Starkeya sp. ORNL1: one gene and its partner. The protein of the gene in region 2 binds, or shares a complex with, the protein of the main gene of each other region. Links are inferred from orthologs where the notes say so. Each region holds a gene or a part of one and is shown on either strand. Other genes may lie near its edges.

What was found. The genes of interacting proteins can lie anywhere in the genome.
Region 1: the proteins of G3545_RS02275 (region 2) and hfq are in contact, whole or in part, in a crystal structure (PDB 3VU3), measured with the Escherichia coli proteins. The link is inferred for Starkeya sp. ORNL1 from one-to-one orthologs.

The regions. Positions count from the first base shown.
Region 1 is NZ_CP048834.1:710,310-715,815, forward strand. The notes cover bases 89-2,762. They hold hfq (RNA chaperone Hfq), read right to left. Parts: upstream 1,716-2,762; coding sequence 1,461-1,715; downstream 89-1,460. Other genes in these bases: hflX (GTPase HflX), read right to left, coding at 89-1,363; G3545_RS03485 (D-amino-acid transaminase), read right to left, coding at 1,881-2,741. In the rest of the region: more of hflX, read right to left, coding at 56-88; G3545_RS03490 (TrkH family potassium uptake protein), read right to left, coding at 2,768-4,216; Trk system potassium transporter TrkA, read right to left, coding at 4,239-5,506. UniProt on the Escherichia coli protein: RNA chaperone that binds small regulatory RNA (sRNAs) and mRNAs to facilitate mRNA translational regulation in response to envelope stress, environmental stress and changes in metabolite concentrations.
Region 2 is NZ_CP048834.1:474,508-482,596, reverse strand. The notes cover bases 4,778-7,675. They hold G3545_RS02275 (catalase), read left to right. Parts: upstream 4,778-5,118; coding sequence 5,119-7,233; downstream 7,234-7,675. Other genes in these bases: G3545_RS02280 (FAD-binding oxidoreductase), read right to left, coding at 4,778-4,859. Outside these bases: G3545_RS02300 (anti-sigma factor), read left to right, coding at 1-14; G3545_RS02295 (hypothetical protein), read right to left, coding at 114-374; G3545_RS02290 (hypothetical protein), read left to right, coding at 1,002-1,223; G3545_RS02285 (Crp/Fnr family transcriptional regulator), read left to right, coding at 2,431-3,123; more of G3545_RS02280, read right to left, coding at 3,618-4,777; G3545_RS02265 (L,D-transpeptidase family protein), read right to left, coding at 7,686-8,089.

The DNA.
Region 1 (5,506 bases), 240 kb from region 2 along the record:
CGGGCCACCTCTCCCCAACGGGGAGAGGAAAAAGTGTAGGCCAACCTGCGGCGAACTAGCCGTCCCGCCTGGCCTTTGCCATGCGCCGCGCGCCGAAGCGGCGTTCGATGCCGTCGGCGCGGTCCGGCTCGACCCGGACGGCAAGGTGCACCCGGCCATTCTCGCCGTCGCGACGCTCCAGCACCTCGCTGTGACGGTAAAGCCAGCCCAGCCCCTCACCGTCCGAAGGATCAAGGTCGAGCATCAGCGTGACCCGCTCGCGCGACAGCCTTTGCCGGATGGCATCGAGCAGGGCGTCGATCCCCTCGCCGGTCAGTGCCGAAACCGGCACCGGATGCTCGTCGCCGGTCCGGCGCTCCGCGACATTGAACACCCGGGTGCGGCCGGCCTCGTCGAGGCGGTCGATCTTATTCCAGACCTCGATCAGCCGGCCATGGTCATCGGCATCGATGCCGAGATCGGCGAGCACGTCGCCGACATCCTGCGCCTGCGCATCCGCATCCTCATGGGACATGTCGCGCACATGCAGGATGATGTCGGCCTCGATTACCTCTTCAAGCGTGGCGCGGAAGGCGGCGACGAGTTGGGTCGGCAGATCCGAGATGAAGCCCACCGTGTCGGACAGGATGACGCGCTCGCCGCCGGGCAATGCGACCACGCGCAAGGTCGGGTCGAGCGTGGCGAACAGGAGATCCTGCGCCCTCACCTTCGCCGCCGTGAGCCGATTGAACAGCGTCGACTTGCCGGCATTGGTGTAACCGACCAGTGCCACGACCGGATATGGCACTTTCTTGCGGCTGGCGCGGTGCAGCGCGCGGGTGCGCTTCACCTGTTCCAGTTCGCGCTCGATCTTGATGATGCGCTCGCCAATGAGGCGGCGGTCGGCTTCGATCTGGGTCTCGCCGGGACCGCCGAGGAAGCCGAAGCCGCCGCGCTGGCGTTCCAGATGGGTCCAGGAGCGGACCAGCCGGCTGCGCTGATAATTGAGATGGGCGAGTTCGACCTGCAGCACGCCCTCCTTGGTGCGGGCGCGCTGGCCGAAAATCTCCAGGATCAGCGCGGTGCGGTCGATCACCTTGGCCGCCCACGCCTTTTCCAGGTTTCGCTGTTGCACCGGAGTGAGCGGGGCATCGACGAAGACGAGACCAGCGTCGTTGGCCTTCACCAGCCCCTCGATCTCCTCGACCTTGCCGGTACCCAGATAGGTGGCCGGCCGAATCTGGCTCAGCCCGACGGTGCCGCTTGCGACCACATCGAGATCGATGGCGCGCGCAAGGCCGGCCGCTTCGTCAAGCCGCGCTTCGGGCGTGCGGCGCACTTCCGCCCCCTCGCCCGGCTTCGGCCGGGTAAGATAAGGCACGATGACGACCACGCGGGTCGCCTCGCCGGCCGGTGGAACTGCCGGGCCGTCGGACGCCGCCTTGCCGGGGCGGCGTCGTGCGGCGCTCTTCAGTTCCAACTCAGGCCTTCTCCACGGCCTCGTCCGGCGCCTCGAACAGCTGGACGGGGTGACCCGGCATGATGGTGGAGATGGCGTGCTTGTAGACGAGCTGGGAATGCCCGTCCCGCCGAAGGAGTACGCAGAAGTTATCGAACCAGGTCACCACGCCCTGCAACTTGACACCGTTGACGAGGAAAATGGTGAGAGGGGTCTTGTTCTTGCGGACGTGGTTGAGAAACGTGTCCTGGAGGTTCTGGGAACGATCCGCGGCCATGATTTTTTTGATCCGTTGTTTGATGGTGTGCCGGCGCGGTCACCCTCACCACGCAACCTCATTCCGTCCGGGGAACGTGCTGCGTGTGCGAAGGCGTGCTGGTTTTAGCATCGCACACTAGGTCCATCGTGCAAGATACTTTCGCCGCATGGCTTATGCGCGTTGTCACAGCGCGATTTCGGCGACCTCGTGGAAGGCCGCGCGCAACCCCTGGGCGACCGAACCGGGATGGCCATTGCCGATCGGGCGGCCATCGATTCGCACCACCGGCATGACGATGGTGGTCGCGGCGGTGATGAAGGCCTCGCGTGCCACATAGGCTTCCTCGACCGAGAAGGCCCGCTCCTCGACCTTCAAGCCCTGCTGCGCCGCGACCTCCAGAACCACGGTGCGGGTGATGCCGCGCAATATGCCGGTGTCGGCCGGCCGGGTGACGAGCACGCCGTCCATGGTGACGATCCAGGCATTGGTCGAACCGCCTTCGGTCACCTTGCCTTCGGGATCGACGAACCAGGCCTCGCGCGCGCCGGCCTCCTTCGCCGCCTGCTTGGCAAGCACATTCGGCAACAGGCCGACGCTCTTGATATCGACCCGCTCCCAGCGATTCTCCGGCACGGTGATGACGCCGACGCCGTCCGCCGCCTGCCGCTCCGCCTTGGCGAGGTCGGCGGAGCGCGCGGTTACCACCACGGAGGGCTGCACCTCACGTTCGGGAAATACGTGATCGCGCCGGGCGACGCCGCGAGTCACCTGGAGATAGACGATGCCGTCGCGCACCTTGTTGCGCCGGATGGTCTCGCGCATCACCACGGCGAGCGCGGACGGCGGCATGGGCTGGCTGATCCGCAACTCCCGCAGCGAACGGGCAAGGCGCTCCATGTGCCGACGCTCGTCGATCATGCGCCCGCCGCGCACCTCGCACACCTCATAGACGCCATCGGCGAACTGGTAGCCGCGATCCTCGATATGGACCATGGCATGTGCGTGCGGCACGTAGCGGCCATTCACATAGGCGATGCGCGACATATTCCCTGCCCTGCCCTCGAGCGACTCTAGCGCCGCCAGAAACCGAAATGAATGAGCCCCAGCACCATGAGGATTTCAAGTCGGCCGAGAATCATCGCCAGCGCGAGTATGATCTGGGCATAGGCCGGCAACGCCCCCCATTCAGGCCAGGCCGCGGAGCCGTCCCAACCGGCGGCATAGATCGGGCCGGCATTGGTGAGCGCCGACAGCGTCGCCACATAGGCGGCCTCGAAGCTCGGCATGGCCGGCGCCACCGCCGCGGTCAGCACGACGAACACCGCGCTGGCAATGGCAAAGCAGAGCCAAATCGCCTTCATCATCTCCAGCGACACGGTCTGTCGCCCCAACCGGCGCGGGCGCACCGCGTGCGGCATGATCAGCCGGTTCAGCTCCAGCAGGCTCTGCAGCCCCATCACGCCGACGCGGTACATCTTGATGCCGCCGCTGGTCGAGAAGGTGGCGCCGCCGATGAAGATCAGCAGCGTCACCAGCGAGATCGGCAGCGCCGAGAAGGCGCCGGCATGCGGCTCGACGCCGGTGGTGGTGATGAGCGAGATCGCCGAGAACAGTCCGTCCTCCAGCGCCAGCGGCAGCGACAGGCTGCCTTCCGGCGTATCGAAGCGCACGGCGGCGGCGAGGATGCCGACGATGAGGCAGACCAGCAGCACCGCAATGTTCTCGCGCTGGCTGAAGGCAAGGCGGAAGCGCCGCGTCAGCATCATGCGGTGCCATAATATGCTGGTGCCGCCGACCAGCATGAAGAACATGAAGACGAATTTCACCGCGGCCGATCCATAGGCCGACATGCCGTCCGCATCGGGCAGCAGGCCGCCGGTAGACAGCGCGGCGCTGGCAAGGCCGAAGGCGTCGAAGCCGCGCAGGCCGACGGCATAGAGCGTCAGCATGCACACCACGGTCGCACCGGCGTAAATCGGCAGGATGTGGCGGATGGCATCATCGAGCGCCGTCGATTCCGTGGAACCGTGCTCGATGGCGCGCGCGCTGCGATCCGGCAGCCCGCCAATTCCGGCGGGCGCCAGCACCGCGACGACGCCGACCAGGGTGATCAGCCCGCCAAGCCATTGCAGCGACAGCAGCCATGCCAGCGTCGAGCGCGGCAGGTCGGCGACGTCGTGGACCTGCGCCGCGCCGGTCGTGGTGAAGGCCGCCACCGCCTCGAACCACGACCCGACCGGCCCGAGCGGCGTGGTGGCCGCGATCGGAATGGCGGCGATGATGGGCAGCCCGACCCAGATGGCGACCAGCAGCGCATAGGAGGATACGCGGTCGAGCCGGGCGGCGCGGTTGCGCGTGGCGAGATGCACGCTCCCCGCCGCGAAGATGGTCAGCAGAGCGGTCAGCATGAACACGATCGCCGCCGGCTCGCGGCGCACCACGGCGATCATGGCGGCGAACACCAGGAAGGCCGCCATGGTGCCGGCCGCAAGGACGCCGTGCCGGGCGAGCGCCATCATCGCCGCTGCTCTCCCACCGGCTTCAGAAGAATTCGAGGCTGACGCGGAACAACTGCTCGACGCGCTTCACCTTGTCGGCGAGGGCGAACAGCACGATGCGGTCGCGTGCGTGAATGACGGTGTCGCCACGCGGCAGCACGATCTTGCCGCCGCGGATGATGGCGCCGATCCGCATGCCGTCGAACAGGTCGAGCTCCTTCAGCGGCTTGCCCACCAGCGGCGAGGTTTCCAGTGCCTCGGCCTCGATCACCTCGCCGGCGCCGTCGAGCAGCGAATGCACGCCGCGTATGCGCCCCTTGCGCACGTGCTGGAGCACCTTGGAGACGGTGATCTGGCGCGGATTCACATAGGCGTCGATGCCGAGCCCGCGGGCAAAGGCGGGATAATTGGGATCGTTCAGCAGCGAGAGCATGCGCCGCGCGCCGAGCTCGCGCGACAACAGGCAGGACAGGATGTTGACGCGGTCATCATTGGTCACCGCAATCATGGTGTCGGCATCGCCGACCGAGGCCTCTTCGAGGATGATGCGGTCGAGCGCGCTGCCTTGCAGCACGACGGTGGTGCCGAGCTCCTGCGCAATCGCTTCGGCCCGCGCTTGGTTGTCCTCGATGATCTTGACCCGCGCCTTGGGATTGCGGCGCTCCAGCTCGCGGGCGACATAGAGCCCGATATTACCGCCGCCGCCGATGACGATGCGCTGGGCGGGCAGCTCGTCATGGCCGAAGATCGAGAGCGTGCGCGTCACCTGCTCGGCGCGCGCGGTGAAATAGGCGACGTCGCCGGCGATCAGCGAATCCGTCGAGCGCGGCACGAACACCTTGCCCTTGCGATTCACTGCCACCACGACGGCCTGCAGATCCGGGAACAGGTCGGTGAGCTGGCGCAGCGGGGTGTCCAGCACCGGGCAGTCGTCCTTGCACTCCACGCCGACCACGACGACGCGGCCTTCCGCGAAATTCACCGTGTCGATGGCGCCGGGCAGCGAGAGACGACGCAGCACCATCTCGCCGACCTCGATCTCCGGCGAGATGACGACGTCGATCGGCAGATGGTCGCGCGAGAACAGGTCGCGCCAATGGCCCTGGAGATAGCTCTGGGCGCGGATGCGGGCGATCTTGGTCGGCACGTCGAACAGCGCATGGCCGACCTGGCAGGCGACCATGTTGACCTCGTCGTGCAAGGTCACCGCGATCAGCATGTCGGCGGCTTCCAGCCCGGCCCGCGCCAGCACGTCCGGATGCGAGCCGTGGCCGACGAAGCCGCGCACGTCGAGCGTATCGGTGATGGCCT
Region 2 (8,089 bases):
CCCGCGCTCTCTAGGTTTGGCGGCCCCCAGTGCTCCAGCGCGAGACCGTCACGCATAGGCAAGCAACCTTGCCTCCTTTGCCGCAAGCATAAAGGCACCGCGAAATTGTAGGCCTATCGCCGCCTGCGCCGACCACCGAGACGCGAATGGTTCGCTCGAACGATGACGCGATAGTCATCAATCATTTTGTCAATGGACCCGCCCGCCAGGAACGCCGGGCCGAGCCGCATTGCCGCCTCCGCCTTTTCCGACCACATTTTTTGCGCTTCCGCGGTGCCAGCTGCGCCGCCTTGCGCCAGTTTGATCATCCGGAGCGCGATTACATTTTGGCTTTCAAACGCCAGCATAGAAATCTTGAAGAGCGTTTTGAACATCGGGTGCTTCCCACTCCAGCCACGGCCAACTCAACGCCCATGCGGCGGATGGGTTCAACGCTCTAAGGAGGTGCGGGCCCGCTCTCTGCCACGGCAAGCCACTCGGCCTGTTCGTTTGGGCTCATCGTGAAGCTGCGCCAAAAGCCGGTTGTATTGCGCGATCCGGCATCGTGTCCGGCGTAGGGACACAGGATGGGCTCATCGAAGGGCGGTTCGATTGCGGACGTAGTATCGGCCTCGAAGCGCAGCGGCTTACCGCAAACCACGCAGACCAGGACTTCCAATCGAAACCCTCCGCGCGAGGAACAAGGTTGCCACAATGCTCCTTTCTCCGCGCAGTAATACGTCATTTGACGGTGTACGGGCTCACGATGGCGCTAATGATAACGGATGTGACAGCACCAACGCGGAGCAGCACCCATGGTGAGTCCCTTCAAGGAGCCGCGCCGGGCAAATCCCAATCCAATCGCTCGCACAACACTCGCAGAGGCGACCGACACTGTGAAGGCCGAGGAGCGAGCGCGTCTCGATGAACACGCCGCCCGCACCGCCCTGCTACGTGCGGCCCGGCTCGCGAAGGTGAGCGACGAGATTCGATAGCGGTTCCCGCCGCAGTTCGGAGGGACTATGCCCCACTACACGTTCACCATCTCCGGGGAACTGCACGGCCACAACGTAGTGCTGAAAGACGACGACGCGGCTTGGTCCGAACTCGTGACCTGGACGGGTGAGGTACTGCGGGACGAAAGCGGAAAGTTGCCGCCGAACTCGTCCGTGGTCATCGAGGTGGAGGATGATAAGGGCGCTCGCATAGCAAGCGTGGAGGTCCGGACGACAAGGCTACGCTAAGAGCATTTCTATTGCAGTTGAGGAAATTGGATTGCACGCTGGCGGGCATGGGTTCCAGGATGGGAAATGAACGAATGCCACGAACCATAAAGCTGACGGCGTGCCTGCTCTTCGGACTGACGCTCGCTGCCGGTCCCGCGGTCGCCATTCCACCGCTCCATCCGCCGGCCCTGCCTACAATTACTTCAAAGGTGGATTGGCCTTGTGGCCCAGGCTATCATCTCGGCCGTGGCGGCCAGCGGTGTTGGCCAAACGGCTGGGCACCTGCCGAGGAAATTCCTCCAGGCTATGTACCCGGCCCGCGAGTATCTCCGATGCCGCCGGTTCTTGAATGTCCTCCCGGCTATCACCTCGGCCGCGGCCTGAAGCAATGTTGGCCCAACTAATCTGCCGCGCTCCAGGAAAGAAAGGGTCCGCTCACGCAAGCGGAGCGGCCCAAGTCTAGGGAGGAAACGCCCAAGGAGAGCAGCGGGCGCGATGCCAATCGCGCCCCGCATCGCAGCGGTATCGCATGGACCGATGATCGTTCGGTGCACGAACTTTCCTCGGGTATCATGGGGATATTTCTAATTTCTGAGCAATTGCATATCGACGCAGGCGCGCATCGCGATAAGCTGGCTGGCCATGGCAACCCCTCCAGACCACGCAACGCAAAAGAAACTGGCCGCCCTTCGCGACCGTCTGCTTCAGGCTCAGCGCGAACTCATCGTGTCCGCGGCTGATGTTGGCATAATCCCTTCCGACAATGTACTCCGCAAGATTGCTGATCTTGAGGTTACGATAGGCGCTGTTGAAACGTCGCTCTATGCGAAATAGCTGGCCCAGCCAGCTTGATCGACGCACTATCAAAGGCCGACAAGACGTCAGAGCAGCGTCGGCTGTACCGCGATGGGTTCGACCGTCGGCGGTGGATCCCTCTTGGCGCCGCGGCGACCACCATAAGCATTTGATTGGTGGGTGGACCGGACGGCACGCAACAGCGGCGAGCACCCGCTCCAGCAGCCGGAGACGTCGCGAGCCTCAGACCGACACGATCGAGCGCCGCCGCATCATTTGATAGGCGCCATCGACGCCCCAGCTTGTATCACCGCCTATGCAAACCATGCCATGACCGCTCGCGGCGAGCGCGATAAGCTGCGCGGCGGGCATCTGCACCGGAGGAACTCTTTTTATGTCGGCTGCCGGGTTGGGTACCCTCGTTCGGAGAATGGTCAGCACCAACGACCTCGAAGACGGGGAGAAAGCTGCGCTTGGGAAGCTACCATTCACCCTTGCGAGTCTTGCGCCGCAACAAGACGTCGTGAGGGAGGGAGATCGCCCGACCCGCTCATGTTTGCTGCTAGAAGGATATTTGTTCACCTCAAAGCATATTGCCGAGGATCGCAGGCAAATAACCTCGATTTATGTCGCCGGCGACATCCCCGACCTGCAAAGTGTCCACTTGGAAATAATGGACATGACGCTCACTTCATTCACTCACTGCAAGGTCGCGTATATACAACATTCGGCCATCAAAACATTGTGCCTGGAGAATCCTCGTCTAGCGCTCGCATTCTGGCGGTCGACATTGATCGATGCTGCCATGTACAGGGAATGGATTGCTAACGTCGGTCAAAGATCTGCCTTGAGCCGAACAGCGCATCTGATGTGCGAGCTACTGACCCGCCTCAAGGCGGTCGGCCTTTCGGATGGCACGAGTTGTGACCTGCCCACCACCCAAACTGAACTTGCCGATGCCTTGGGTCTATCCGCTGTCCACATGAGCCGCGTACTGAGAGATATGCGCGCCGATGGCCTGATACAGTTGCGCGGTAGACGCCTGACGGCCCTCAAACCCGCCGCGCTGGCTGAGGTCGGAGACTTTGATCCAACCTATCTGCATCTCAGAGAAAAACTCTGATTGCCATGTCATTTCGATCAAGGAACGACGGCCTGTGAAAGGAGTTTCTCAATCAGGCAGCGGAGCGCTCGAATGCCGCGTTACTGGTTCCAGCTGAAAGGCGAGAGAGGGGGGCGAGAGAGGGGGGCGACGACGTCGACCTGCCAAACGACGACGTTGCTTATACCCCGCTCCTGCTCTGACGCCGAGACGTTCTTCAGGACGTTGAACGCGAATTGCCTCCATGAGACGGCAGCCTTGCCGCCGCCTCGCACCTGAAGGTTCAGGACATTATATCGTCTCGCTGCCGGCCGCCGACCGAGCGCAAGAAGGGTATTCCGCATTCTGATCTCCTGGACCCGCACGCTGCGGGCGTTGCAAATGACAACGACATCGCCGGTCGGCCGTCCCAAGTGGGAGAGTAAAATTGCCGTGTCACTGCAATTAGTTAGATAAGATATCAGCGTACTTCGGGAAGAGCAGAACTGACCGCGGCAGGCATCGCCGGCGCGTGCTTACGCCACTGGCGGGGGACGATCGATAGCGAAGTCGTCGTACCAAGGCTCGTGACGGCCGGCGAGCATCTCTCCGATGATCCGTGAAGCGAGATAGCTGAATGTGATGCCATTGCCCCCATAGCCATAGGCGGCAAACAGATTGGGCTGGTCGGGCACCTCGCCAATTAGCGGCAACCCATCGTCAGTTTGTCCAAAGGCGCCAGACCAGATGAATGCCGCGTCAGCGGCGGCGGCAGGGCGCAGCAGCTTGAGTTTGCGAAGCAGCGCGTCGCGCTTTGCCGGCATCAGGACGTCGCGTTCGTCAGGATCAACAATGTCGTCCTCGTCCTCACCGCCAATGATGATGCGGTTATCTGCCGTCGTACGCGCATACAAATAATCCTCCGATGCTTCCCAAATCAAAGCTCCGTCGCGCCAAAGCGCATCGGGCCGCGTCTGCGGCGGGGTGGCAATCGCCCAGCTCGACGCTGTCTTGTGAAGGTCGGTCTTCATGAACTCCGGCATGACGTAACCGGTGGCAAGCACGACATGCTTCGCCTGAACTTCCAGGCCATTGTCCATCCGCACCAATACGCCGTGTCCGAAACTGGCGTAGCTGGCTGCTTCGGCGTCATACAAAACGGCCCCCTGGGCGAGTGCCGAATTGATCAGCGCATGCGCCAGCAGAAGCGGGTCGGCGTCCGCCGAGCCAGGGGAAACAATTGCCGCCTCGCGATCAAAGCCGAACTCGCGCTTCAGCGTCAGGTAGTCGAGGTACACTCCCGGCAGCCCTGCTCGTTCGCGCAGCACGTGCTCGGCGTGGAGTTCAGCTGCCCCGGTGTCCCCGCCCGTCAGGTACAGCGAACGGCGTTGCCGAAAGCCGCTCGGCTGCAGCTCCTCTGCGAGCGTTTTCAGGCCGGACACTGCCTGAAGGCTGCGCCGGTAGATATTCGCCGCCCGCTCAAAGCCATAATACCCCGTGAGTTCGCTGAGCGGGCAGTCGATTTCCCATTGCAGCATGGCGGTGCTCGCGGCGGTGCTGCCGAAGCCGGCCCGCTCCCGGTCGATCAGGATCACCTCTCGACCGAGCCTCGAAAGATGCTCAGCCATGAGCGCGCCGGTAATTCCCGCGCCGACCACGAGCACATCGCACGCCAGACTATGCTCGAGCTCACGGCGTACCGGTCTCTTGAAACCGCTCAGCCAGGGCGGACAGCCGCCGCGCAGGTCGCTTTGGACGGTGGTGTCAGGGTGAAACATGTTCGCTCGGCGGTCGAATGCGGAAAAGATGACAGCGCGTCGGGCGTCGGCAACGCGGCGCCGACATCGGGCTCCATCTGCAGAAGAGCGAGGCCCTAACGGAAACCAGCGACGTATGTTCCGTCGCCGCAGCGAGCGGCCACCGCGAACCTCGCCGCCGCGGCCGCAATCATCGCGGGAACATCGGCCGCCGGCAGCACTTAGGTCAGGACTCAAACGACGCAAGCCGCCGCGCTCGCAGCTTCCCGAGGGACCGACCATGGCCGATCGCAAGACATCCCCGACCACCAAGAAATCCGCCACCAAGAAGGGCGCCTCGATTATCGGGACTGGAGGCGAAGTGCACCAAGCCTCATCGACTGCTGAGGAGCGACTGACGACCAATCACGGCGTCCCGGTGAGCGACAATCAGAACTCGCTCAGGGGCGGACGGCGCGGCCCGACGCTTCTCGAGGATTTCGTCCTGCGGGAAAAAATCCAGCACTTCGATCATGAGCGTATCCCGGAGAGGATCGTCCACGCGCGCGGCTCCGGCGCCCATGGTTATTTCGAGCTCACGGATTCGCTCGCCAAATTCAGTCGCGCTCGGATCCTCACCGAGGTCGGCGCCAGGACAGAAGTGTTCGTGCGCTTCTCGACCGTTGCCGGTGGTGCAGGCTCGGTTGATACGCCGCGCGATGTTCGTGGCTTCGCGGTGAAATTCTACAGCAAGGAGGGTAATTGGGATCTGGTCGGAAACAATATCCCGGTTTTCTTCATTCAGGACGCGATCAAATTCCCGGACCTCATCCATTCGGTGAAGATGGAGGCTGACCGCGGGTATCCGCAGGCGGCGAGCGCACATGACACATTCTGGGACTTTGTCGGGCTAATGCCGGAGTCGACCCACATGATTATGTGGGTCATGTCGGACCGGGCGATACCGCGCTCGCTGCGGATGATCGAAGGTTTTGGCGTCAATACCTTCCGGCTGTTGAACGACAAGGGCGAGGCGACCTTCGTAAAATTCCACTGGCGCCCCAAGCTCGGCACGCAATCGACCTGCTGGGACGAGGCGGTGAAGATTGCCGGCGCCGATCCGGACTACCACCGCCGCGATCTATACGACGCCATCGCTGCCGGAAACTTTCCGGAGTGGGAGTTTGGCGTGCAGCTTCTCAGCCAGAAGCAAGCCGACGCCCTTCCCTTCGATATCCTCGACGCCACCAAGGTGATCCCGGAGGAACTGGTGCCGATCCGGGTGATCGGCCGCATGGTGCTGGATCGCAACCCGGACAATTTTTTCGCCGAGACCGAGCAGGTGGCGTTCCTGCCCACGAACATCCCGCCGGGTATCGACGTTTCCGAAGATCCGCTGCTGCAGGGGCGGCTATTCTCCTATCAGGACACCCAGCTGTCGCGCCTCGGCACCGTGAACTTCCACCAGATTCCGGTCAATCGCGCGAAGGGGTGCCCCTTCCAGAACTTCCAGCGCGACGGCCACATGCAGACTGAGGCCTTCTCCGGCAGGGCGAATTACGAGCCGAACAGCCTGGCGGACACCGGAGAAGCCGGCGGCCCACGCGAAGATCCCAAAGGTGGCTTCCGCAGCTTCGCCGTCCCCCTCGGCGACACCAAGGTACGGCTGCGGTCGGAGACGTTTGCCGACCATTACAGCCACGCGCGGCTGTTTTATCGGTCGCAGACCGAAATCGAACAGGCACACCTTGCGAGCGCGATCGTCTTCGAGCTGTCCAAGGTAGCACTCGACCACATCCGCGCCCGCGTACTGGCGAACCTCCGCAATGTCGACGAGACACTTGCGAGCCGTGTCGCCGCGGGACTGAGTGTCGAGCTGCCGTCAGCCTCTTCACCCGCGGCCGAACCGCGGGACATGGACGCTTCGCCGGCCCTGCGCATCGTGGGCAAATACCCCGACACCCTGGCGGGGCGGGCCGTTGGAATCCTCGTCACTGATGGTGCCGACGGCGCTGTAGTCGCGAAAACCGTGTCTTCCGTCGAGGCGGCTGGTGCGACAGCGAAGCTCATCGCTCCCAAGGTCGGCGGCGTCACTCTCAAGAATGGTAAGTTGTTGAAAGCTGACATGCAGCTCGCCGGCGCGCCATCCGTGCTGTTCGACGCCGTAGCGCTGATCGTGTCGAAAGACGGCTGCGAACAGCTTCTCAAGGAGGCTGCCGCCGTGGATTTCTGCCGCGATGCCTTTGGTCACCTCAAGGCGATGGGACATACGCCGGAGGGCCAGCCACTGCTGGATAAGGCCGGTGTCGTACCGGATGCCGGGGTGGCTGATATCAGCAAAGGCCATGACGCCTTCCTGAAGGCGGCGAGCACGCGGCAATGGGCGCGAGAGCCCACTATCAGGAACCTCGCATGATTTGTCGCCAGTGAACGATCGCGATTTATTGCTGTGGGACCGGCGCCGGAACTAACATTTTCCGGGCCGGTCAGAAGCGCGAGTGATCGGCTCGCCCTTTAGTTCGTACCCGAAGCAACCTTTGCTCGCGCGGCGGTGACCGGGTCCCCAAGTGAAGGTTGTTCGGTCGTAGGTGAAGTTTCGGTGCCGACCACTTCGCTGGAATCTCCAGTAGAGCGCAGGTCGTCATTAGGGGACTCATCTTGAATGGAATGGCGGGCCATGTGCCAGTGTCGTTCGGCTTGACCGTGAGGTTGCCCCTCATCGAGCCAAATGTGGAATGCTTTTAAGCGAACCCTATCTTCCCAATTGCCCATCTCGGCGATCCTCCGCAGTGTGACGGATCTCAACTCACTCGGGCGGGGGACGTTCCGCTCGAAGGGGCTGCTGCGCCGCCGCGGCGCTTTGCTAAGCTAATCCACGAAGCGCACTGCTAGCCCCGGCTTGACCATCCCGGCCAATTCCTGCGCGTCCCAGTTCGTCAAGCGGACACAGCCGTGAGATGTTGTCTTGCTCACTTGAGAGGGCTCGGGCGTTCCATGAATGCCGAAGGTTGGTTTAGACAGCGCGATCCAGACCGTGCCTACTGGATTGTTCGGTCCTGGCGGCAACGTCAGCTTCCTCTTGTTGCTACCTTGCTGGAAGTTCTTCTCGGGATCGTAGTGGTAGGTCGGATTGCGTACGATGCGTTCAATCCGATATTCGCCTTCGGGCGAAGGCGTATCGCCGCTGCCAATCGTGGCGGGATAGCTTGCGAGAATCGCGTCACCCGGGCCAAAGACGACAAGCATCCCTGTCTTCTTCACTGCTTCAATCC